Regions from separate parts of the Streptomyces laurentii genome, predicted to be linked through region 1. Evidence: riboswitches for the same ligand, from Rfam matches in the RefSeq annotation. Region 1 holds a riboswitch; each other region holds the start of a gene.

Region 1 (5,319 bases):
CCCGCCAGTCGGCCGGGGTCGTCGGCGACGACGGCTTCCAGGCCACGTACGTCGCCCCGGACGGCACCCAGATCACGCTCACCGCCGAACGCGGCACCTTCGGCGACAAGGAGTGCGCCGCCACCTCGCGGGGCGACCGCTGTACGGCGGAGAAGCCCGGCTGGTACCGCGTCTCCGCCGAACGGCACACGTACATCCGCGCCGAGGGCGGCGTACGCATCGAGGTCGGCGCCCCGCCCACCGTCCGCAAGGACCTGCTGCGCGCCGCCGCCGAGCACGCGCACCGCGCCGACGACCGCGAACTGGACGGCGTCCTGCCCGAGAAGCCGGCCGGCGGCCGGCAGCCCGTCGAGCGCGGCGACCTGCCGCCCGTGGGCGACGGAGCGCCCGACAACAGCGTGGGCGTGGGCGGCTGATCCTCGGCAGAATGCGCCGCATGGACTTCACGATCAGGACCGCACGACCCGACGACTACGAGACACTCGGCGAGATCACCGTACGGGCCTACCGCGACGACGGTTTCCTCGCGTTCGGCGAGGACGACGAGTACGCGCACCTGCTGCGCGACGTGGCCGGGCGCGCCGCCGACGCGGAGGTGCTCGTCGCGGCCGACGAGGCGGGGACGGTCCTCGGCGGGGTGACCTTCACCACCGGCGACGGGAAGTGGGCGGACATAGCCGGCCCGGACGAGGCCGAGTTCCGGATGCTGGCCGTCGGCCACGAGGGCCGCGGCCGGGGCGTCGGCGAGGCGCTCGTACGGGCGTGCGTCGAGCGCGCGCGGGCCGTCCCGGGCTGCGCGCGGATCGTCCTGTCCACCCAGCAGTCGATGGCCGGGGCGCACCGGATCTACGCGCGCGTGGGCTTCGTCCGCGCCCCGGAACGCGACTGGCAGCCCCTCCCGGGGGTGGACTTCACGCTGCTCGCCTACGCCCTGGAGCTCGGGAACACGCCGTAGGACACAAGGGACGGAAGCGCCCGACACACAACATGTGGGGGGTGCCATGAGCGGTGCCCCCCACATGTATGCTCATCTCGCTGTCGTCGCAGGGGAATCCGGTGGAAGTCCGGAACTGTCCCGCAACGGTGTACTTCGTGCGCTTATGCAGGAAGGAAAGTCCGAGGACCTGCCGACAGCGCGCCCGGTCCGTCCGTTCCGGGTGCCACAGACGTCCGGGCCTCGCGGAGTGGGCCGGTGGACGCGGCGCGCCGTGCGTATCCTCCCGGCCCCCGCACGTCCCCGTTCCCCCGCCGTGGCCCCGAGCCGAGCGAGGGAGAGCCCCCCAGTGACCATCGCGCCCGCAGATCCGGCTTCGGCCCCATCATCCGCGGACCAGGCGGCCGAGACCGACGGCCCGGGAACCGCGCTGCTGCGGATCCTGACCGATCTCACCGCCGACCTCCCCGACACCGACCCCGGCCGGGTCGCCGCCGCCGCGCTGCGCGGCCGGCATCCCGGCTCGGACACGGCGGAGCTGCGCGAGCTCGCGACCGAGGCGGCCGCGGGGCTGATCGCCGAGGACCCGGCGTACTCCCGGCTCGCCGCCCGGCTGCTCACCCTGACCATCGCCGAGGAGGCGGCCGGGCAGGGCGCGGTCTCCTTCTCCGCCTCCGTCGCCACCGGTCACCGCGAGGGCCTGATCGCCGACCGCACCGCCGCGTTCGTCACCCGGCACGCGGCCCGGCTGGACCTGACCATCGACGCGGCCGCCGACGACCGCTTCGGCTACTTCGGCCTGCGCACCCTCTACTCCCGCTATCTGCTGCGCCACCCGATCACCCGCAAGGTCGTCGAGACGCCGCAGCACTTCATGCTGCGCGTCGCCGCCGGTCTCGCCGAGGACGACAGCGTGCGCGCCCTGGACGAGGTCGCGGCGCTGTACGGGCTGATGAGCCGGCTCGACTACCTGCCGTCCTCCCCCACCCTCTTCAACTCCGGCACCCGCCACCCGCAGATGTCGTCCTGCTACCTCCTCGACTCCCCGAAGGACGAGCTGGACTCCATCTACGACCGCTACCACCAGGTGGCGCGCCTGTCGAAGCACGCGGGCGGCATCGGCCTCGCGTACTCCCGGATCCGCGCCCGCGGTTCGCTGATCCGCGGCACCAACGGGCACTCCAACGGCATCGTCCCGTTCCTGAAGACGCTGGACGCCTCGGTCGCCGCGGTGAACCAGGGCGGCCGGCGCAAGGGCGCCGCCGCCGTCTACCTGGAGACCTGGCACGCGGACGTCGAGGAGTTCCTGGAGCTGCGCGACAACACGGGCGAGGACGCCCGGCGCACCCACAACCTGAACCTGGCGCACTGGATCCCGGACGAGTTCATGCGCCGGGTGAACGCGGACGCCGACTGGTCGCTGTTCTCGCCGGCCGACGTGCCCGAGCTGGTCGACCTGTACGGCGCGGAGTTCGACGCCGCCTACCGCGCGGCCGAGGCGGCGGGCCTGGCCCGCAAGACGCTGCCGGCCCGCGAGCTGTACGGCCGGATGATGCGCACCCTCGCGCAGACCGGCAACGGCTGGATGACGTTCAAGGACGCCGCCAACCGGACCGCGAACCAGACCGCCGAGCCCGGCGCGGTCGTCCACTCCTCGAACCTCTGCACCGAGATCATCGAGGTCACGGACGACGGCGAGACCGCGGTGTGCAACCTCGGCTCGGTCAACCTGGGCGCCTTCGTCGACACCGAGGCCGGCGAGCTGGACTGGGAGCGGCTCGACGCGACCGTCCGTACCGCCGTCACCTTCCTCGACCGGGTCGTCGACATCAACTTCTACCCGACCGAGCAGGCCGGCCGCTCCAACGCGACCTGGCGGCCGGTGGGTCTGGGCGCCATGGGCCTCCAGGACGTGTTCTTCCGGCTGCGGCTGCCGTTCGACTCGGCCGAGGCGCGGGCGCTTTCCACCCGGATCGCCGAGCGGATCATGCTCGCCGCGTACGAGGCGTCCGCCGACCTCGCCGAGCGCCACGGCCCGCTGCCGGCCTGGGACCGCACCCGTACGGCCCGCGGTGTCCTGCACCCGGACCACTACGACGTGGAGCTGACCTGGCCGGAGCGCTGGGCCGCGCTGCGCGCCCGGATCGCCGCCGTCGGCATGCGCAACAGCCTGCTGCTCGCCATCGCGCCGACCGCGACGATCGCCTCGATCGCCGGTGTCTACGAGTGCATCGAGCCGCAGGTCTCCAACCTGTTCAAGCGCGAGACCCTGTCCGGCGAGTTCCTCCAGGTCAACGCGTACCTGGTGGACGAGCTGAAGCGGCTGGGCGTGTGGGACGCCGAGACCCGGGAGGCGCTGCGCGAGTCGTCGGGCTCGGTGCAGGACTTCGCCTGGGTGCCGGCCGAGACGCGCGCGCTGTACCGGACGGCCTGGGAGATCCCGCAGCGCGGTCTGATCGACATGGCGGCGGCCCGCACCCCGTTCCTGGACCAGGCGCAGTCACTGAACCTGTTCATGGAGACGCCGACCATCGGCAAGCTGTCGTCGATGTACGCCTATGCCTGGAAGCAGGGTCTGAAGACCACGTACTACCTGCGGTCCCGGCCGGCCACCCGGATCGCCCGCGCCGCGCGCGCCACCACCCCCGTGCCCGCGCAGGCGCAGGCGCCCGACGCGGACGCCATCGCCTGCTCCCTTGAGAACCCCGAGTCCTGCGAGGCCTGCCAGTAATGTCCGACACCCAGAAGAACCTGCTCGACCCGGGCTTCGAACTGACCCTGCGTCCGATGCGCTACCCGGACTTCTACGAGCGCTACCGCGACGCCATCAAGAACACCTGGACCGTGGAGGAGGTCGACCTCCACTCCGACGTGTCCGACCTCGCCAAGCTGTCCCCGGGCGAGCAGCACATGATCGGCCGCCTCGTCGCCTTCTTCGCGACCGGCGACTCGATCGTGTCCAACAACCTCGTCCTGACGCTCTACAAGCACATCAACTCCCCGGAGGCGCGGCTCTACCTCTCGCGCCAGCTCTTCGAGGAGGCCGTGCACGTCCAGTTCTATCTGACGCTGCTCGACACCTACCTCCCCGATCCGGCGGAGCGCGCCGCCGCCTTCGCGGCCGTCGAGAACATCCCGTCGATCCGTGACAAGGCCCAGTTCTGTTTTAAATGGATGGATTCGGTCGAGAAGATCGACCGGCTGGAGACCCAGGCCGACCGCCGCCGTTTCCTGCTCAACCTGATCTGCTTCGCCGCCTGCATCGAGGGCCTGTTCTTCTACGGCGCGTTCGCGTACGTCTACTGGTTCCGCTCGCGCGGCCTGCTGCACGGTCTGGCCACCGGCACCAACTGGGTGTTCCGGGACGAGACGATGCACATGAGCTTCGCCTTCGAGGTCGTGGACACCGTCCGCAAGGAGGAGCCCGAGCTCTTCGACGACGAGCTCCAGGCGCAGGTCACCGCGATGCTGCGGGAGGCCGTCGAGGCGGAGCTCCAGTTCGGCCGCGACCTGTGCGGCGACGGTCTGCCGGGCATGAACACCGAGTCCATGCGCGAGTACCTGCAGTGCGTCGCCGACCAGCGGCTGGCCCGGCTCGGCTTCGCGCCGGTGTACGGCTCGGAGAACCCGTTCGCGTTCATGGAGCTGCAGGGCGTCCAGGAGCTGACCAACTTCTTCGAGCGCCGCCCGTCGGCGTACCAGGTCGCCGTCGAGGGTTCGGTGGACCTGGACGAGGACTTCTGATCCCGCTTCTCCGAGGGGCCGCTCCGCGACGGGGCGGCCCTTCCGCCACGTAGGGTGCCCGCCATGGGGATCTTCTTACGGACGCGGCTGCTGGCGTGCGCCGCCGCGCTGCTCACTGTCGCCGCCGGTCTGGGGATCAGGGCCGCGGGCTCGGGCGTCGTCGCCAAGTACGCGGGGGACGCGCTCTATACGGTGCTGATCCTGACCCTGGTGGTGCTGATCGCGCCCCGGGTGCGGCCGGTCACGGCGGCGGGCGTCGCCCTCGGCTTCTCGTGCGCCGTCGAGTTCTTCCAGCTGACGGACGTCCCGGCGGAGCTGGCCGCGCGCAGCACGCTCGCGCGCCTCGTCCTCGGTACGTCGTTCAACGCGCCGGACCTGTTCTGGTACACGTGCGGCGCGGCGGTCGGCTGGGCCGTCCACCGCGCCGTACGGACGCGAGGAAGCGCGGGTCAGTCGTTGGGGACGACCGGGTAGCGCGGGGTGCCCTCGGCCATCTGCCGCAGGGCGTCCTTGCGGTCGCGCTTGGAGAGCTTGTCGATGTACAGGAAGCCGTACAGGTGGTCCGTCTCGTGCTGGAGGCAGCGGGCGAAGTAGCCCGTGCCGCGCACCTTGATGGGGTTGCCGTGCAGGTCCTGGCCGGT
Region 2 (5,319 bases), on a different contig from region 1:
CTGCGACGGGCTGCGACGGAGCTTCCGTACGGTCATGGCTCATGATTCGGTCCTTTCGGGAAGCAGCCCGTTCCACCGGATGTGAGGCCTGTCGTGCCGGGGGTGCCGCTCCACGGTCGCGTCGACGCCGTAGGCGTGCGCGATCGTGGAGGAGGTGAGCACCTCGGAGGTGGGCCCGTGGGCCACCAGGCGGCCGTCGAGCAGCACGGCGACCTCGTTGCAGTAGGCGGCGGCGAGTTCGAGGTCGTGCAGGGCCGCGACGGTGGTGATGCCGAGCCCGCGTACGGTTTCCAGGAAGCCGAGCTGGTAGCGCAGGTCCAGATGGTTGGTGGGCTCGTCCAGCAGGAGCACCGCGGGTTCCTGCACCAGGGCCCGCGCGAGCTGGACCCGCTGGCGCTCGCCGCCGGAGAGGGACGACCAGGTTCTGTCGAGCAGCCCGCCGACGTCGGTGGCGGCGACGGCCTCGGCGAGTACGGACTGCTCGTGGGCGGCCGCGGAGCCCGCCGGAACGGGCCAGCGACCGCGGTGGGGCGTGCGCCCCAGGTCGATGACCTGGCGGGCCGTCAGCGGCAGTGCGGTGTCGGCCTGCTGTTCCATGAAGGCCACCTGCCGCGCGCGTCGGCGGACCGAGAGGGCGTACAGGTCGCCGCCGTCCAGAAGGACGCGGCCCGTCTGCGGCCGGCGCAGTCCGGCCAGAGCCCGCAGCAGCGTCGTCTTGCCGGCACCGTTCGGCCCGAGCAGGCCCGTCGTCCTGCCGGGGGCGAAGCCGAGGGTCACGTCCGTCAGCAAAGCAGCGCCGTCGACGCGCACGCCGACGCTTTCGGCACCCAGCCCCACCGGGTTCGCGGCGATCACGGCCGGCCCCCCGCGGCCGACCTGGTACCTGCCTGGCGCCACAGCAGCCATGCGAAGAACGGCGCGCCGAGCCCGGCGGTGACGATGCCCACCGGGATCTCCTGGTCCGGGAGCACCGAGCGCGCCACGATGTCACTGCCCACCAGCAGGGACGCACCGAGGAGCGCCGACATGGGCAGCAGGAGGGCGTGGCGCGGGCCGCAGACCAGGCGGACGACGTGCGGCACCACCAGGCCGACGAACCCGATGACGCCGGTGTGGGCGACCAGGCACGCGGTCAGCAGCGCGGCCGTGGCGATCAGGGCCCAGCGGGTACGCTCGACGTGGACGCCGAAGGAGCGGGCCGCGGTCTCGCCGAACGCGAACGCGTCCAGGTCCCGGGCGGCCGCGACCATGAACACCGTACCGACGACGGTCACCACGGTCAGGAAGACGGCCGTGTGCCACCGCACCCCGGCCACCGAGCCCAGCGTCCACTCCATGACGCCGCGGGCGGCGTTGCGGTCGCCGAGGACGAGCACGACGAACGAGGTGTACGCGCCGCATATCTGCCCCACCGCGATGCCGGCCAGCACGGTCCGCGAGGCCGGCAGGGACCGGCTGCGCGCCCCGGCCAGTGCCAGCACGACGACGACGGCGATCAGGGCGCCGGCGAAGGCGGCAGCCGGGAGCGCGCTGACCGCCGCGGCGCCGGAGACTCCGACGCCGAGGACGATCACGGTGACCGCGCCGACGGCGGCGCCGTTGGAGATCCCGAGCAGGTAGGGGTCGGCCAGGTCGTTCCCTGTCAGGGTCTGCAGCACCGCGCCGCAGACCGCGAGTCCCGCGCCTGTCGCGGCGGCTCCCAGGACCCGTGGCAGCCGTAGTTGCCAGATGATCTGGTCGTCCAGCAGCGTGACGTGGGAGTCGCCGAGGCCGAGCCGGCGCAGGACGACGTCGGCCACGATGCGCGGCGGCTCGTGGACCGATCCCACGGCGAGGCCGAGCAGGACGGTGACCAGCAGCAGGAACACGGCAACGGCCAGGGCCGCCGCCGCGCGGCGCGCTCCTGTGGGCCGTGCGGCGGGACGATCTGCCGCGGTCATGAACGCGGGTGCAGCTTGCCGAGGCCGGCCGAAACCCGGGCGGCACCGCCGGCGAGCAGCACGCCGGGCGTCGACTCGGAGAAGGGCACGACCACGAACGCACGGTTCCGGACGGCGCTGAGCTTGCTCAGTACCGGGTCGTGATCCAGGTAGTCGATCTTGGCCTGTGCGGTGTCCCAACTGGCGTCCGCAAGCACGATGGCGTCCGGGTCCGCCGCGGCCACCCGCTCCCAGCTCACGCTCTTCCAGCCGCCGGGCAAGGTGCCGAAGATGTTGTGGGCGCCGACGGCGTCAAGCACGAGCTGGGGGCCGCCATGGCCGGCGCCGACGAGCGGAGTCTTCGTGCCCGAGTCGTACCAGAGCACGTTCAGGCCCTTGCCCGCCGCCTTGGCCGCGAGTTCCGAGAGCTCCTGCTTCTGATCCTTCTGGATGGCGGCGGCTCGTGGTTCGACACCGAAGACCTTGGCGATATCGCCCAGTTCGTCCCAGACCGCCTGGAAGGACGCCGGCGGCACCTGCTTGCTGTCGGCGCAGCCGAACGGCGACAGATAGGACTCGACGCCCTGGGAGCTCAGATCCGCCCGTGTGCCCGCCACCTTGTCGGTGAACGCGCTGGAGTAGGAGGCGTAGAGGAAATCCGGACGCGCCGCGAGAAGCTTCTCCTTGGCCGGGTACTCCTTGGAAAGCACCGGGACGGCTTCGTAGGCCGCCTTCCATTTCGCCGGGACCGCGTCGTCGAGGTACGCCGTTCCGGCCATCCGGTTCTGCAGACCGAGAGCCAGGGCCACTTCGGTGGCGCCCTGGTTGAGGGTGACCAGCCGGCTCGGTGGTGCCGCCACGGTCGTGGTGACGCCACAACTGCTCACGCTCACCGGCGCTCGACGGCCGCTCCCGGCCGCCTCGGCGGGCTTGTCGGCCGCGGGCGCACCCGTACAGGCGCTGAGCGCCCCGACGAGCAGGAGTGCCGCAGCGGCAAGGCCGGAGCGCATGGGGCGCGCCGGGCGTATGGAACGTTCACTTCGAAACGGGCGCAAGGGACCCCCAGGCACGTGTTCTCCAACCCTCGTGGAACATGTCGCGCCGTGGCCGGTCTCCTGGCTTCCGCATCAACGCTTCACGACCGGCCTTCCCGGGGGCTCGTCTCCGATCCACCCAGTGGCCCTGACCGCTCCGGGAGCCGTCAGCGAGGGCCGCGGAACTCCGCAGCTACAGTGGCGAGGGCCGCACCGGCTTTCAACCGGTTTCCCGTACACCACGGCGGCGACAGGCTACCAAACCACCGGGAGTCCGGCCGTGAGGGGAAGAGTCCCGGCCCTCGGCATGGTTCCCGTGTCGGCCTCGGCCTGATTCGAGTGTGACGACCACTCCGCTGCGGGGCGCGGTACATCGAGCGTGGCACCACGGGTGACCAACGTGAAGCCTCCGGCGATTACGGATCTGATCTCGTGGTGAGACCTGTTCCGGCCAGGTGTTTCACGGCTGTTCTGATTCAGGTGCACCAGGACGGGGGTCAACAGTGCACGAGCTCCGTTCCGCAGTCGTGCTCGTCACGGGTGTCATGGCGTCCGGGAAGTCCACCGTGGCCCAACTGCTGGCCGAGCGACTGCCGGGCTCCGTGCACCTGCGCGGCGACGGCTTCCGGCAGATGATCGTGTCCGGTCGCTGCCGCTCGGCCTCACTCAAGACCAGCGGCTCCAGCCTGTTGTCACCCACAACCCACAACCCACAACAGACCGAAACCAAGCGCCGCCCGTCAGCCAGACCCCCGAATTGGTACGGAAATCGACTCATGTGGTGACGAACCAACTCCCAACCAGATCACTAGGACTGGCCCGAACCCTCCCTTACGGTGGGCGAGTTGATCGTCGCACCCTCGGGGAGGCGGCTTCCCCCTCCCAGCATCTGGGACGACGCCCATGCCCCGAGCCCACCGCCCCGGACCCCGCGGGCACCCCGCCGGGTCGGTCCGGACCCGGCGGCGAACCGGACCTGAGCCTGGTGCTGCATGTCGCCGACGAGATGCGGGAGCGCGGCTGGTACCTCCAGCCCCAGCTCTCCTTCGACGGTCTGCCGCCCAATCTGCACCTGACGCTCACTACGGCGACCGTCGACCGGGTCGGCGCGCTCCTCGCCGACCTCACCGGCTCCCTCGCCGCGGCGCGGGCTCTCGAACCGGTCGTGGTGGATCCGGGGCTGAGGGACCTGGCCGAGGGCCTCGACCCCGACACGCTCACCCCGGAAGAGGTGGCCGGGTTCCTGGCCTTCGCCGGCCTGGGCAGCGCTGACGGTCAAGGGCTGCCGTCGCGGATGGCACCGGTGCTGGCCTTGCTGGACGCGCTGCCACCACGTCTGAAGGAGCGGCTGCTGGCGGAGTTCATCGGGTCCCTGTTCCGCGTCTGAGGCGTCGGAGTCGTCGGACGCGCCGGGCGTCCCAGGGGCCGGCGCCGCCCGTCACCGGCCGATCGGGAGTTCCGCCGGGGGGATGGGCGGCCCGTACGCTCCCCTCCTCGGTGGTCATTTTCGGCCAAGGCCCGAAGGGGCCTGTCGATCTTGCTTCCCTCTCGGTACCCCGTCCGGTGATGCTGGGGCGCGGTGGACACCCCACCAGGCAGCGGGACTTCCGCCCACGGGGCTCGCGGACCTCCCGACGACGTGCCGTGCGCCGGACCGCCGGACCGGGCACGGACCAGAACGGTGACACCCATGCTCGAACTGCTCAAAGACCGCACGTACCTCCGCTACTGGCTGGCGGTCGTGGCGTCGTTCCTCGGGGACGCCATCACCAAGATCACCTTGATCTACGTGGTGGCGACCGGGACGTCGAACCCCGTCCTGTACGTGTCCCTCGTCGTCATCGCCCAGTTGCTGCCGTCCGGGGTGCTCGGCGCCTTCGTCGGCCCGCTGGCCGACCGGGTGCCGGCCCGGGTCCTGATGGTCGGCTCGGACCTGGTCCGGGCCGTCCTGGCGCTGCTGATGATCGCCGTCCGGGACTCGCCGCTGCCGCTGCTGGCGCTGATCCTGCTGAGCGGCATCGGCAAGGCGGTCTTCGAGACGGCGCGGATCAGCGCGGTGCCGCTGATCGTGCGGGGCCACAGCATCCCCACGGCGGTGGCGCTGTTCCAGTCGACCAACCACACCCTGAACCTGGTCGGCCCCGCCATGGGCGGTGTGCTGCTCGCCCTCGGCAGCGTCCCGGTGGTCTTCGTCCTCGACGCGGCGACCTTCGTGATCTCCGCGCTGCTGCTCTTCGGCATGGCCGTGCTGAAGGAGGTGCCCGTCCCGGCCGCGGCGGGCGTCGCGCGCGAGTCGTACGGGCGGTCGCTGCGCGTCGGGCTCGGCGGCGTGATGGCCGTGCCGTCGCTGCGCTTCCTCTCCGTCG
Region 3 (5,319 bases), on a different contig from region 1:
TACTCGTCGAGGAGTTGCTCCAGGCGGGCGATGTCGCCGTAGCTGTCGGCGCGGGCCATCGGCGGCACGAGGTGGTCGACGAGGGTGGCGTGTGCGCGGCGCTTGGCCTGGGTGCCCTCGCCCGGGTCGTTGACCAGGAACGGGTACACCAGCGGCAGGTCGCCGAGCGCCGCGTCCGGACCGCAGGCGGCGGACAGGCCGGCGTTCTTGCCGGGCAGCCACTCCAGGTTGCCGTGCTTGCCGAGGTGGATCATCGCGTCGGCGCCGAAGCCGTGGTCGTCGGCGCGCGCCGCGATCCAGCGGTAGGCGGCGAGGTAGTGGTGCGAGGGCGGCAGATCGGGGTCGTGGTAGATCGCGATCGGGTTCTCGCCGAAGCCGCGCGGCGGCTGGATGAGGATGAGCAGATTGCCGCGCCGCAGCGCGGCGAGCACGATGTCGCCCTCGGGGTTGCGGGAGCGGTCCAGGAACATCTCGCCCGGCGCCGGGCCCCAGTGCTCCTCCACCCCGGCACGCAGTTCGGCCGGCAGCGCCGCGTACCAGCGGCGGTAGTCGGCGGCCGGGATCCGCACCGGGTTCGCGGCCAGCTGCTCCTCCGTCAGCCAGTCCTGGTCGTGGCCGCCCGCGTCGATCAGCGCGCGGATCAGCTCGTCGCCGTCGCCGGAGACCAGCCCCGGGATGTCCTCGGCCGGCCCGAAGTCGTACCCCTCGGCGATCAGCCGGCGCAGCAGCGCGACGGCGGAGGCGGGGGTGTCGAGGCCGACCGCGTTGCCGATCCGGGAGTGCTTGGTCGGGTACGCGGAGAGGACCAGGGCCACCTTCTTGCGCGCGTTCGGGATGTGCCGCAGCCGGGCGTGCCGGAGGGCGATGCCCGCGACCCGGGCGGCGCGTTCGGCGTCCGCCACGTACGCGGGCAGACCGTCCTCGTCGATCTCCTTGAACGAGAACGGGACGGTGATCAGGCGGCCGTCGAACTCCGGGACGGCGATCTGGCTCGCGGAGTCCAGCGGCGACAGGCCCTCGTCGTTCTCCTCCCAGGCCGCCCGGGAGCCGGTCAGGCAGAGCGCCTGGAGGATGGGCACGTCGAGCGCGGCGAGCGCGCCCGCGTCCCACGCCTCCTCGTCCCCGCCGGCCTGCGCTTCGGCGGGCCGGGTGCCGCCCGCGGCGAGGACGGTGGTGACGATCGCGTCGGCGTCGCCGAGCGCGGCGAGGAGTTCGGGTTCGGGGGCCCGCAGCGAGGCCACGTACAGCGGCTTCGGCCGGCCGCCCGCGTCCTCGATGGCGTCGCAGAGGGCGCCGACGAAGGCGGTGTTGCCGCTCATGTGGTGGGCGCGGTAGTAGAGCACCGCGATGACCGGGGCGGCCGGATCCCGGGGTGCGGCCGGGGTGCGGTCGAGGGCGCCCCAGGAGGGTGCCGGTGCCGGGGCCTCGAAGCCGTGGCCGGTGAGCAGGACCGTGTCGGAGAGGAAGCGGGCCAGCTGGGCGAGGTTGGCCGGACCGCCGTGCGCCAGGTACGCGTGGGCCTCGGTGGCGACGCCGACCGGCACCGTGGAGGCCGCCATGAGCTGGGCGTCCGGGGCCTGTTCGCCGCTCAGCACGACCATCGGCTTTCCGGTGGCGAGGACCGCGTCGAGGCCCTCCTGCCAGGAGCGGAGCCCGCCGAGGAGGCGGACGACGACCAGGCCGGCGCCGTCGAGGAGCGCGGGGAGGTCACCGAGCGGGAGGCGGGACGGGTTCGCGAAGCGGTACGGGACCGGGGCGGTCCCGCCGGTGTCCGCGTCCGTCGCCGAGGAGGAGGCGGCGGCGTTCGCCGCACGGGCGCTGAGCAGGTCGGTGTCGGAGTGCGACAGCAGAACGAGCATGGCGAGGCTCGGGCCCTTCCTCGGGGTGTCCGCGCCCCGGGTGGTCGTTGGACGGCGGGAGTTCCTGACTCACCGGACACCCGAGGCTCGGGGCCGGCTCACAGTGGCGGGACCGCGCCGGAATCTCACCGGGCTTCCTCCCCGGGGTCCTGGGACCCCATGCCGGTCTGCATCCTAGAACGTGCCGTCCGCCGGCGGGAGAGGGCCGCCCGTCACCCCCGGTCGCCGGACCATCGCTCGTCGGTATGCTCGCCGCCATGCCGCCCACTCCCGACACCTCGCCTGAACGGGGCGAACCTCTCATACGGGACCGTGGCGACGCGTGCCCCGGGGCGCTCCGGTTGCACGCCGCCGCCGATGGTTTCCTCGCCCGACTCCGCTTGCCAGCAGGGCAGTTGACGGAACATCAAGTCGAGTTGCTCGCTTCCGTTTCCGAGTCGCTGGGGGACGGTGCCGTGAGCATCACCTCGCGTGGAAACGTCGAGCTGCGCGGTCTGCCGGACGGCTGCGGAGCCGTCCTCGCCGACCGTCTCGGACGCGGCGGGCTGCTCCCCTCGCCGACCCACGAGCGGGTGCGCAACCTCGTCGCCTCGCCGGCCGCCGGACTCGACGGACACGGCCACGCCGACGTGCACACCTGGGCCCGTGAACTGGACGGACTGCTCTGCGCGGAGCCCCGTGCCGCGTCCCTTTCGGGACGGTTCCTGTTCGTTCTGGACGACGGGCGCGGCGATGTCGCCGGACTCGGCGGCGATGTGACCTTGATCGCAGAACCGGGCGGCGATTCCGCCCTGCTCCGGGTCGGCGGACAGGCGCGGCGGATCACCGCCGCCGACGCGCCCCAGGCCGCGCTCGCCGCCGCCCTCGCCTTCCTCGACGCCGCGTCGGCGGCGGGCAACGGGGCCTGGCGGGTCCGCGAACTGCCGGCCGGGCCCGCCGGGGCGGAAGGGGCGGTCGACCTGAGCGGTACGGGCGGGCAGCCCGTCCCCGTACCGCCTCCGCTCCCCCTCGGCACCCCGCCCGCGCCCGGCCCGCTCGGCCCGCGCGCCCTGTCCGTCCTCGCCCCGCTCGGCCGGCTGACCGCAGCCCGGCTGCGGGCGCTGTCGCCCGCGGCGGAGGTCCGGCTGACGCCGTGGCGCGGGGTGGTGGTCGTGACCGAGGCGGGGGGCGTGTCCGGGACCGAGGCCGTGTCCGGTACGGCCGGATCCGGGACGGCCGTGTCCGGTACGGCCGGGTCCGGGTCCGGGTCCGCGACCGAGGCTCAGGCCGGCCGGCTCGCGCGCCTCGCCTCGTACGGCCTGATCACCCGCCCCGACGCCCCCGGCGCCGGGGTCACCGCCTGCACCGGACTGCCCGGCTGCGCCAAGTCCCTGGCCGACGTACGGACGGACGCCGGCCGGCTCCTTCCCGCACCCCCCGACGGCCTTCCCGTGCACGTCGCCGGCTGCGCCCGGCGCTGCGGGCACCCGCACGGCACCTGGGTCGACGTCCTCGCCACCGGGGACGGCGCGTACCTGGTGGACGGCGCCCCCACCCCCCGTACCTCCCTGCCCGACGCGGTCGCCACGGCCCGCGCCCTCCCTACGAGATGAGCGAGAACACCACGATGTTCGAGTACGAGAAGGACGGCGCGGAGATCTACCGCCGCTCCTTCGCCACGATCCGGGCCGAGGCCGCGGCGGATCTCGCGGGCCTGCCCGACGACCTCGCCACGGTCGCCGTCCGCATGATCCACGCCTGCGGCATGACCGACCTCGTCCGTGACCTCGCCTACTCGCCCGGCGTGGTCGCCGCCGCGCGCGCCGCGCTGCGCGCCGGGGCGCCCATCCTGTGCGACGCGCAGATGGTCGCCAGCGGGGTCACCCGCAAGCGGCTGCCCGCCGGCAACGAGGTGCTGTGCGGTCTGTCCGACCCGGCCGTGCCCGCCCTCGCCGCCGAACTCGGCACCACGCGTTCCGCCGCCGCCCTGGAGCTGTGGCGGGACCGCCTGGAAGGGGCGGTCGTCGCCGTCGGCAACGCGCCCACCGCCCTCTTCCACCTCCTGGAGATGGTCGCGAACGGCGCCGGGAAGCCCGCCGCCGTGCTCGGCATCCCGGTCGGCTTCATCGGCGCCGCGGAGTCCAAGGACGCCCTCGCCGCCAACGAACTCGGCCTCGACTACCTGGTGGTACGGGGCCGGCGCGGCGGCAGCGCCATGACGGCCGCCGCCCTCAACGCCCTCGCGCACGAAGCGGAGATCCAGGCATGAGCGCTCCCCGGCACCCCGTCGCTCCCGGCAAGCTGTACGGGGTCGGGCTCGGCCCCGGCGACCCCGACCTGCTGACGCTCGCGGCGGTGAAGGCCATCGCGGAGGCCGACGTGGTCGCGTACCACTCGGCCCGGCACGGCCGTTCCATCGCCCGTTCCATCGCCGCCCCGCACCTGCGCCCCGACCACGTCGAGGAGCGGCTGATGTACCCGCTCACCGTGGAGACCACCGACCACCCCGGCGGCTACCGCGGCGCGCTCGACGACTTCTACGAGGAGGCCGCGGCCCGCCTCGCCGCGCACCTCGACGCCGGCCGCACGGTCGCCGTCCTCGCCGAGGGCGACCCGCTGTTCTACGGCTCGTACCAGCACATGCACAAGCGGCTCGCGGACCGTTACGACACCACGGTCATCCCCGGCGTCACCTCCGTGAGCGCCGCCGCCGCCCGGCTCGGCGAGCCGCTGTGCGAGGCCGAGGAGACCCTGACGATCATCCCCGGCACCCTGTCGGAGGACGAGCTGACCGCGCGCCTCGCGGGCGCCGACTCGGCCGTCGTGATGAAGCTCGGCCGCACCTTCCCCACCGTGCGCCGCGCCCTGGAGCGGGCCGGGCGGCTCGACGACGCCCGGTACGTGGAACGGGCGTTCATGGCGGGCGAGCGCACCGAGCGCCTCGCGGACGTCGACCCGGCGTCCGTCCCGTACTTCTCCGTCGCCGTGCTGCCCTCACGGATCGACGAGCAGCCGCCGGTACGGGACCGGGGCGAGGTCGTCGTGGTCGGCACCGGTCCGGCGGGCGCCCCCTGGCTCACCCCCGAGTCGCGCGGCGCGCTCGTGCACGCCGACGACCTCGTCGGCTACACCACCTACCTCGACCGGGTGCCGGTGCTGCGGCCCGGGCAGCGGCGGCACGGGTCCGACAACAAAGTCGAGTCCGAGCGCGCCGAGCTCGCCCTCGACCTGGCCCGGCGCGGACGGCGGGTCGCGGTCGTCTCCGGCGGCGACCCGGGCGTCTTCGCGATGGCGACGGCGGTCCTGGAGGTCGCGGCGGAGGAACGGTACGCCGACGTCCCCGTACGGGTCCTCCCGGGCGTGACCGCCGCCAACGCCGCGGCCGCCGCCGCGGGCGCCCCGCTCGGCCACGACTACGCGACGATCTCCCTCTCCGACCGCCTCAAGTCCTGGGACGTCATCGCCGGCCGGCTGCGCGCCG
Region 4 (5,319 bases), on a different contig from region 1:
CGGGAGACGTGTGCGGCGCGGAGCCCCGTACCGCCGTCGGGTACGGGCGGTGTGCCGGTCATCGCGTCCTCCTCGTGCGGTACAGGACGAGGACGAACGCGGGGACACCGATGAGCGATGTCACCACGCCGACCGGCACTTCCTGCGGGTCGAGGACCGTACGGGCCAGGGTGTCGGTCCAGACGAGGAAGACCGCCCCGGCCAGGGCGGTCAGCGGCAGCAGCCGGGCGTGCCCCGGGCCGACGAGGGCACGGACCGCGTGCGGCAGGACCAGGCCGACGAAGCCGATCGCGCCGGCGGCCGAGACCAGGACCGCGGTCAGCAGGGCGGTGACCGAGAGGAGGACCAGCCGGGTCCGCGCCACCGGCACGCCGAGCGCCGCCGCCGCGTCCTCGCCGAACGCGAAGGCGTCCAGGGTCCGGGCGTGTCCGCCGCAGACCAGCAGCGCGCCGGCGAGGACGGCCGCGCACACCCCGACGTCGGACCAGTCGGCGCCGCTGAGCGAGCCGAGCAGCCAGAACAGGACGCCCCGGGTGGTCTCGGCGTCGGCGGCGGTCATCACCACGAACGAGGTCAGCGCGGAGAAGAGCTGCATCGCCGCGACCCCCGCCAGGACGACACGGTCTGTCGAACCCCCCAGCGTGTGACTGAGCAGCAGGACCAGGGCGAAGGAACAGAGCGCGCCCAGGAAGGCGCCTCCGGTGACGGAGACCAGACCCCCGCCCACGCCGAGGACCACGACCGCGACCGCGCCGGCCGATGCGCCCGAGGACACCCCGAGGACGAACGGGTCGGCCAGCGGATTGCGCAGCAGCGACTGCATCACCGCGCCGCACACCGCCAGCCCGGCACCGCACACGGCCGCGAGGAGGGTACGGGGCAGCCGCAGCTCCCAGACGATGCCGTCCCGGATCGGGCTCAGGCCGGACGGGCTTCCGCCCAGATGGGAGGCGACCACGGACCAGGCGTCCGGGACGCGGATGTCGGCCGGGCCGATCGTGAGGGCGAGGGCGACCGAGGCGCACAGGAGGAGGACCCCGGCGGCCCCGGCGAGCGGGGGAAGCGCCCGGGACGTACGGGGGGCACGGGGCGTACGGGGGGCACGGGGCGTACGGAGGGTACGGGGTGTGGCGGGGCTCGCCTCGGCCGCCGTGTCCGGGCCGGTCCGGGTCACTTCGCGAGCCCGTACGTCCGCAGCGCCGCGGCCACCTTCTCGATGCCCTCGACGGTGCGGATCGTGGGGTTCATGGCCTGGCCGCTGAGGATCACGTACCGCTTCTTCCGTACCGCCGTCATGTTCCGGGTGACGGGATGCGACTCCAGGAACTCGATCTTCTTCGCGGCGCTCTCGGCCGACTGCGCCTTGCGGGTCAGATCGGCGATCACCAGCACGTCGGGGTCGCGGTCGGCGACGGTCTCCCAGTTGATCTGCGGCCACTCCTCCTTGGTGTCGTCGAAGACGTTCTTCACCCCGAGCGTCCCGCTGACGATCCCCGGCGCGCCGCAGCAGCCGGCCATGTACGGCCCCTGGGAGTCGGAGAACCAGTACAGGACGGACGCGTCGCCGAAGTCGGCGCCGGCCTTGGCCTCGTCGACCCGGGCGCGGAGTTCCCCGACGAGCTTCTCGCCGCGCTCCGGGACGTCGAACACCCGGGCCAGGTCGCGGATCTCGCCGTACACCGTGTCCATGGTCAGCGGCCGGGTGCGGATGCCGTCGCCGTCGCCGCTGTTGTCCTTGCCGACGCAGTCGGTGGGGGAGAGGTACGTGGGCACGCCGAGCCGCGCGAACCGCTCCCGGGGCGCCACACCGCCCTTGCCCAGGGTGTAGAGGAAGGAGGCGCTGACGAAGTCGGGTTCGGCGTCGAGGACCTTCTCGAACGACGGGTAGCGGTCGGCGAGCCGGGGAACCTTCGCGTTCGCCTTCTCCAGCCCCTTGAGGACCGGGTCCGTCCAGGTGGCGGTGCCCACCATGCGGTCGGCGAGCCCGAGCGAGAGCAGGATCTCGGCCGACCCCTGGTCGAGGGCGACGGCCCGGCTGGGTGCGCGCTCGATCTGCACGCGCTGCCCGCAGTCGTCGAGACGGACGGGGTATCCGGCGGCCGTCTCCTTCGTCTCGGCGGAAGCGGCCGGGCCTCCGCCGGTGCCGCAGCCGGCCACGAGAACGGCACCGGCCACGAGCAGGGCGGCGGAACGGACGGGGTGTGCGAGGGGCACGGAAGGAGTCCTCTGCGTCACGGCTCATGCGCGGAGCCTGTCGTACGGTGCTCCCCGGGCGGCGGCGGGTGCCGCCACTCGGGCCGCCAGCAGGTTTTCGGACTCGGGGTCGTCCGGACGGAGCGCCTTCCCAGGCCCCATGGGGCCCAGTGGCCGATGCTCCGCCCGTCACCCTCACCGCTGCGCGTCAGTTCCGGATTCCCACCGGATTCCCTGACCCGTGCACATACCGTGTCGATACGTACAGAGGTGCGACTGGCCCGGGCAAGTTACCACAGGCGGATCTTGGCCCGGCCGGCCGGCCGGAGCGAGGCCCGTCCGCCCCTCCCTCCAGCCCGCCGTCACCCGCCATCGTCCAGGCCGAAGCTTTACCTCGGGCCTTCTGGGAATCCCGGGTGAATGGTTATTCACTTGATACGGTGAATCATTATTCACCTCGCATCCCGTCCTGCCTCTGGAGTGCCCTGTGGCCCCGATAGCCGTCCCGCCGGACCCAGCCGCCACCCCCGACGGGCCCACGGGCCGGCCCGGAGTGCGGGAGCGGGCCACGGTCCCGGTACTGGCCTTCGGCGGCATCCTCATGGCCGTCATGCAGACGGTCGTCGTTCCGCTGCTGCCCGATCTGCCCCGGCTGACCGGCGCCTCGGCGGGCGCCGTCTCCTGGATGGTGACCGCCACGCTGCTGGCCGGCGCCGTGCTCACCCCGGTGCTCGGACGCGCCGGCGACATGTACGGAAAGAGGCGCGTCCTGCTGGCCGCGCTCGGGCTGATGACCCTGGGCTCGGTGCTCTGCGCGCTCTCGTCCGACATCGGCGTACTCATCGCGGCCCGCGCGCTGCAGGGCGCCGCGGCCGCCGTCGTCCCGTTGTCGATCAGCATCCTGCGCGACGAACTGCCGCCCGAGCGGACCGGATCCGCGGTCGCGCTCATGAGCTCCACCGTCGGCATCGGCGCGGCGCTCGGCCTGCCGCTCGCCGCGCTCGTCATCCAGTACGCCAGCTGGCACACCATGTTCTGGGCGACCAGCGGCCTCGGCGCGGCCGGCTTCCTGCTCGCCTGGTGGGCGGTCCGCGAGTCGCCCGTCCGCGCCCCCGGCCGCTTCGACGTCGTCGGCGCGCTGGGCCTGGCCGCCGGACTGGTCACCCTGCTCCTCGGCGTATCGCAAGGCGGTCAGTGGGGGTGGGGAAGCCCGCGCGTCATCGGCCTGTTCGTGGCCTGCGTGGTGATCCTGGGACTGTGGTGCGTCCAGCAGCTGCGCGTCGAGCGGCCCCTGGTCGACCTGCGCCTGGCGGCCCGCCCGCGCGTCGCGCTGCCCCACGTCGCCGCGCTGCTGGTCGGCTTCGGCTTCTACGCCAACTCCCTGGTGACGGCCCAGCTCGTCCAGGCGCCCGAGGCCACCGGCTACGGGCTCGGCCTGTCCATCGTCGGCAGCGGCCTGTGCCTGCTGCCCGGCGGCCTGACCATGCTGCTGTTCTCCCCGCTGTCGGCCCGTATCTCGGCGTCCCGCGGCCCGCGCGTCACCCTCGCCCTGGGCGCCGCCGTCCTCGCCGTCGGCTACGCCGTGCGCATCGCGGACAGCCGCGACCTGTGGATGGTCATCGTGGGCGCGTCGATCGTCGCCACCGGTACCTCCCTCGCCTACTCGGCGCTGCCCACCCTGATCCTGGGCGCCGTGCCGGCCGGGCAGACCGCGTCCGCGAACGGCGTCAACGTCCTGATGCGCACCATCGGCCAGGCCGTGTGCAGCGCCGCCGTCGCCGCGATCCTGGTCCACCACACGAGCCCCGTCGGCGGCATCCCGCTGCCCACGCTCCACGGCTATCTGCTGGCGTTCGCGATGGCGGGTACGGTCGCCCTGGTGGCCTGTGCCGCCGCCCTCGCCATCCCCAGGGACCGCGCCCCCGGCGGCGGCCTCCGGACCCGGACCCGGACCCGGACCCGGACCCGGACCCGGGCCCGCGGCCGTGCGGACGCGGCCGTACGCGACGAGGCGCTGGAAGGAGCATGACCCTCATGACCACCCGATCCGCCACCGCCCGCGCGGGCAAGGCCGGGGAGCCGGGGTCCGGCGACGCCGGGCCGCCCCGCGGCCCCGCCCGCCGGGACGCCGAGGCGACGAAGGCCGCGATCCTCCGGGCCGTCCGCCACCTCCTCGCCCGGCACGCGCAGGCGGACATCACGCTCAAGGCGGTCGCGGACCGGGCCGGGGTCAGCGCGCCCCTGATCCTCAAGTACTTCGGCAACAAGGACACGCTCTTCGCCCAGGTCATGTCCTTCGAGGAGGACGCCGCGGCGCTGCTGGACGCCCCGCTCGCGGACCTCGGCCGGCACATGGTCCGCCACGTCCTGGTGAGCCAGACCGAGCAGGGCGCCGACCCCGTCCTGCGGATCGTGTTCGCGCCGCTGCACGGCGAACAGGGCGACATCCTGCGCACCAACTTCCGTACGCAGGTCGTGGACCGCCTCGCCGGCCGGCTGGGCGGCCCGGACGCGGGCCTGCGCGCGGAGCTCGCGGTGGGCGCACTGCTGGGCCTGGGCGTGATGTTCGGCATCGCGCGCGGCGCCGAGGTACGGGCCGCGGACATCGACGACCTCGTCGCCCGCTACGGCCCCCTCGTCCAGGCGCAGCTGACGCCCTGAGCCGGGCCACGGGGCGCTGGTGCCGTCACTCGGACGGCACCAGGGCCACCGGCGGCCGGGCGTGGTGCAGCACGGCGTGGGCCGTGCTGCCGATACGTCCGCCCCACGGCGAGCGACGCGTGCGGCGGCCGATCACCACGAGCGCGGCGTGTTCGGCGGCCCGGATCAGCGCCGGCCCGGCCGAACCGGCGACCACCCGGCCGGTGGTCGTCACCTCGGCGTCGTACTTCGCCCGCCAGGGGTCGATCAGCTCGTCGAGCGCGCGCCCGATCGCGGGGCTGACGGAGTAGCGGAGGTCGGGCGCCATGGCGGGCCCGGGCGTCGCGAACGGCGGCAGCCGCTGCGCGTACACGATCTCCAGCCGGGCGCCGCGCCGCGCCGCCGCGTCGAAGGCGAATTCCAGGACGTCGTGGTCCGGCCGGTGCGGGTCGACGCCCGCCACGACCGTGTTCCCGGGCGGTGAGC

Evidence for each region. Region 1 has a riboswitch for cobalamin ahead of ABZ693_RS00520 (ribonucleoside-diphosphate reductase subunit alpha). Riboswitches for the same ligand answer to the same signal wherever they lie in the genome.
Region 2: linked by a shared signal. The riboswitch ahead of ABZ693_RS08820 (ABC transporter substrate-binding protein) and the one ahead of ABZ693_RS00520 (ribonucleoside-diphosphate reductase subunit alpha) in region 1 are both predicted to bind cobalamin.
Region 3: linked by a shared signal. The riboswitch ahead of cobN (cobaltochelatase subunit CobN) and the one ahead of ABZ693_RS00520 (ribonucleoside-diphosphate reductase subunit alpha) in region 1 are both predicted to bind cobalamin.
Region 4: linked by a shared signal. The riboswitch ahead of ABZ693_RS19675 (ABC transporter substrate-binding protein) and the one ahead of ABZ693_RS00520 (ribonucleoside-diphosphate reductase subunit alpha) in region 1 are both predicted to bind cobalamin.

Annotation. Positions count from the first base shown of each region.
Region 1 is NZ_JBEYHT010000001.1:108,816-114,134, reverse strand. Features, by position in the region: gene ABZ693_RS00530 (hypothetical protein) at 1-416, shown strand, start outside; gene ABZ693_RS00525 (GNAT family N-acetyltransferase) at 437-955, shown strand; adenosylcobalamin-variant (AdoCbl-variant) riboswitch at 1,036-1,134, shown strand; gene ABZ693_RS00520 (ribonucleoside-diphosphate reductase subunit alpha) at 1,284-3,665, shown strand; gene ABZ693_RS00515 (ribonucleotide-diphosphate reductase subunit beta) at 3,665-4,678, shown strand; gene ABZ693_RS00510 (ribosomal maturation YjgA family protein) at 4,742-5,152, shown strand; gene def (peptide deformylase) at 5,128-5,319, opposite strand, start outside.
Region 2 is NZ_JBEYHT010000009.1:146,129-151,447, forward strand. Features, by position in the region: gene ABZ693_RS08805 ((2Fe-2S) ferredoxin domain-containing protein) at 1-43, opposite strand, end outside; gene ABZ693_RS08810 (ABC transporter ATP-binding protein) at 40-855, opposite strand; gene ABZ693_RS08815 (FecCD family ABC transporter permease) at 852-1,940, opposite strand; gene ABZ693_RS08820 (ABC transporter substrate-binding protein) at 1,937-2,929, opposite strand; cobalamin riboswitch at 3,009-3,212, opposite strand; partial or broken gene ABZ693_RS08825 (phosphotransferase) at 3,499-3,603, shown strand; partial or broken gene ABZ693_RS08830 (aspartate aminotransferase family protein) at 3,906-4,340, shown strand; gene ABZ693_RS08835 (MFS transporter) at 4,644-5,319, shown strand, end outside.
Region 3 is NZ_JBEYHT010000077.1:2,595-7,913, reverse strand. Features, by position in the region: gene cobN (cobaltochelatase subunit CobN) at 1-1,859, opposite strand, end outside; cobalamin riboswitch at 1,896-2,041, opposite strand; gene ABZ693_RS31940 (ferredoxin-like domain-containing protein) at 2,105-3,451, shown strand; gene ABZ693_RS31935 (precorrin-8X methylmutase) at 3,448-4,107, shown strand; gene ABZ693_RS31930 (precorrin-2 C(20)-methyltransferase) at 4,104-5,319, shown strand, end outside.
Region 4 is NZ_JBEYHT010000030.1:22,207-27,525, forward strand. Features, by position in the region: gene ABZ693_RS19665 (ABC transporter ATP-binding protein) at 1-62, opposite strand, end outside; gene ABZ693_RS19670 (FecCD family ABC transporter permease) at 59-1,027, opposite strand; gene ABZ693_RS19675 (ABC transporter substrate-binding protein) at 1,171-2,214, opposite strand; cobalamin riboswitch at 2,286-2,489, opposite strand; gene ABZ693_RS19680 (MFS transporter) at 2,690-4,222, shown strand; gene ABZ693_RS19685 (TetR/AcrR family transcriptional regulator) at 4,228-4,854, shown strand; gene ABZ693_RS19690 (universal stress protein) at 4,880-5,319, opposite strand, start outside.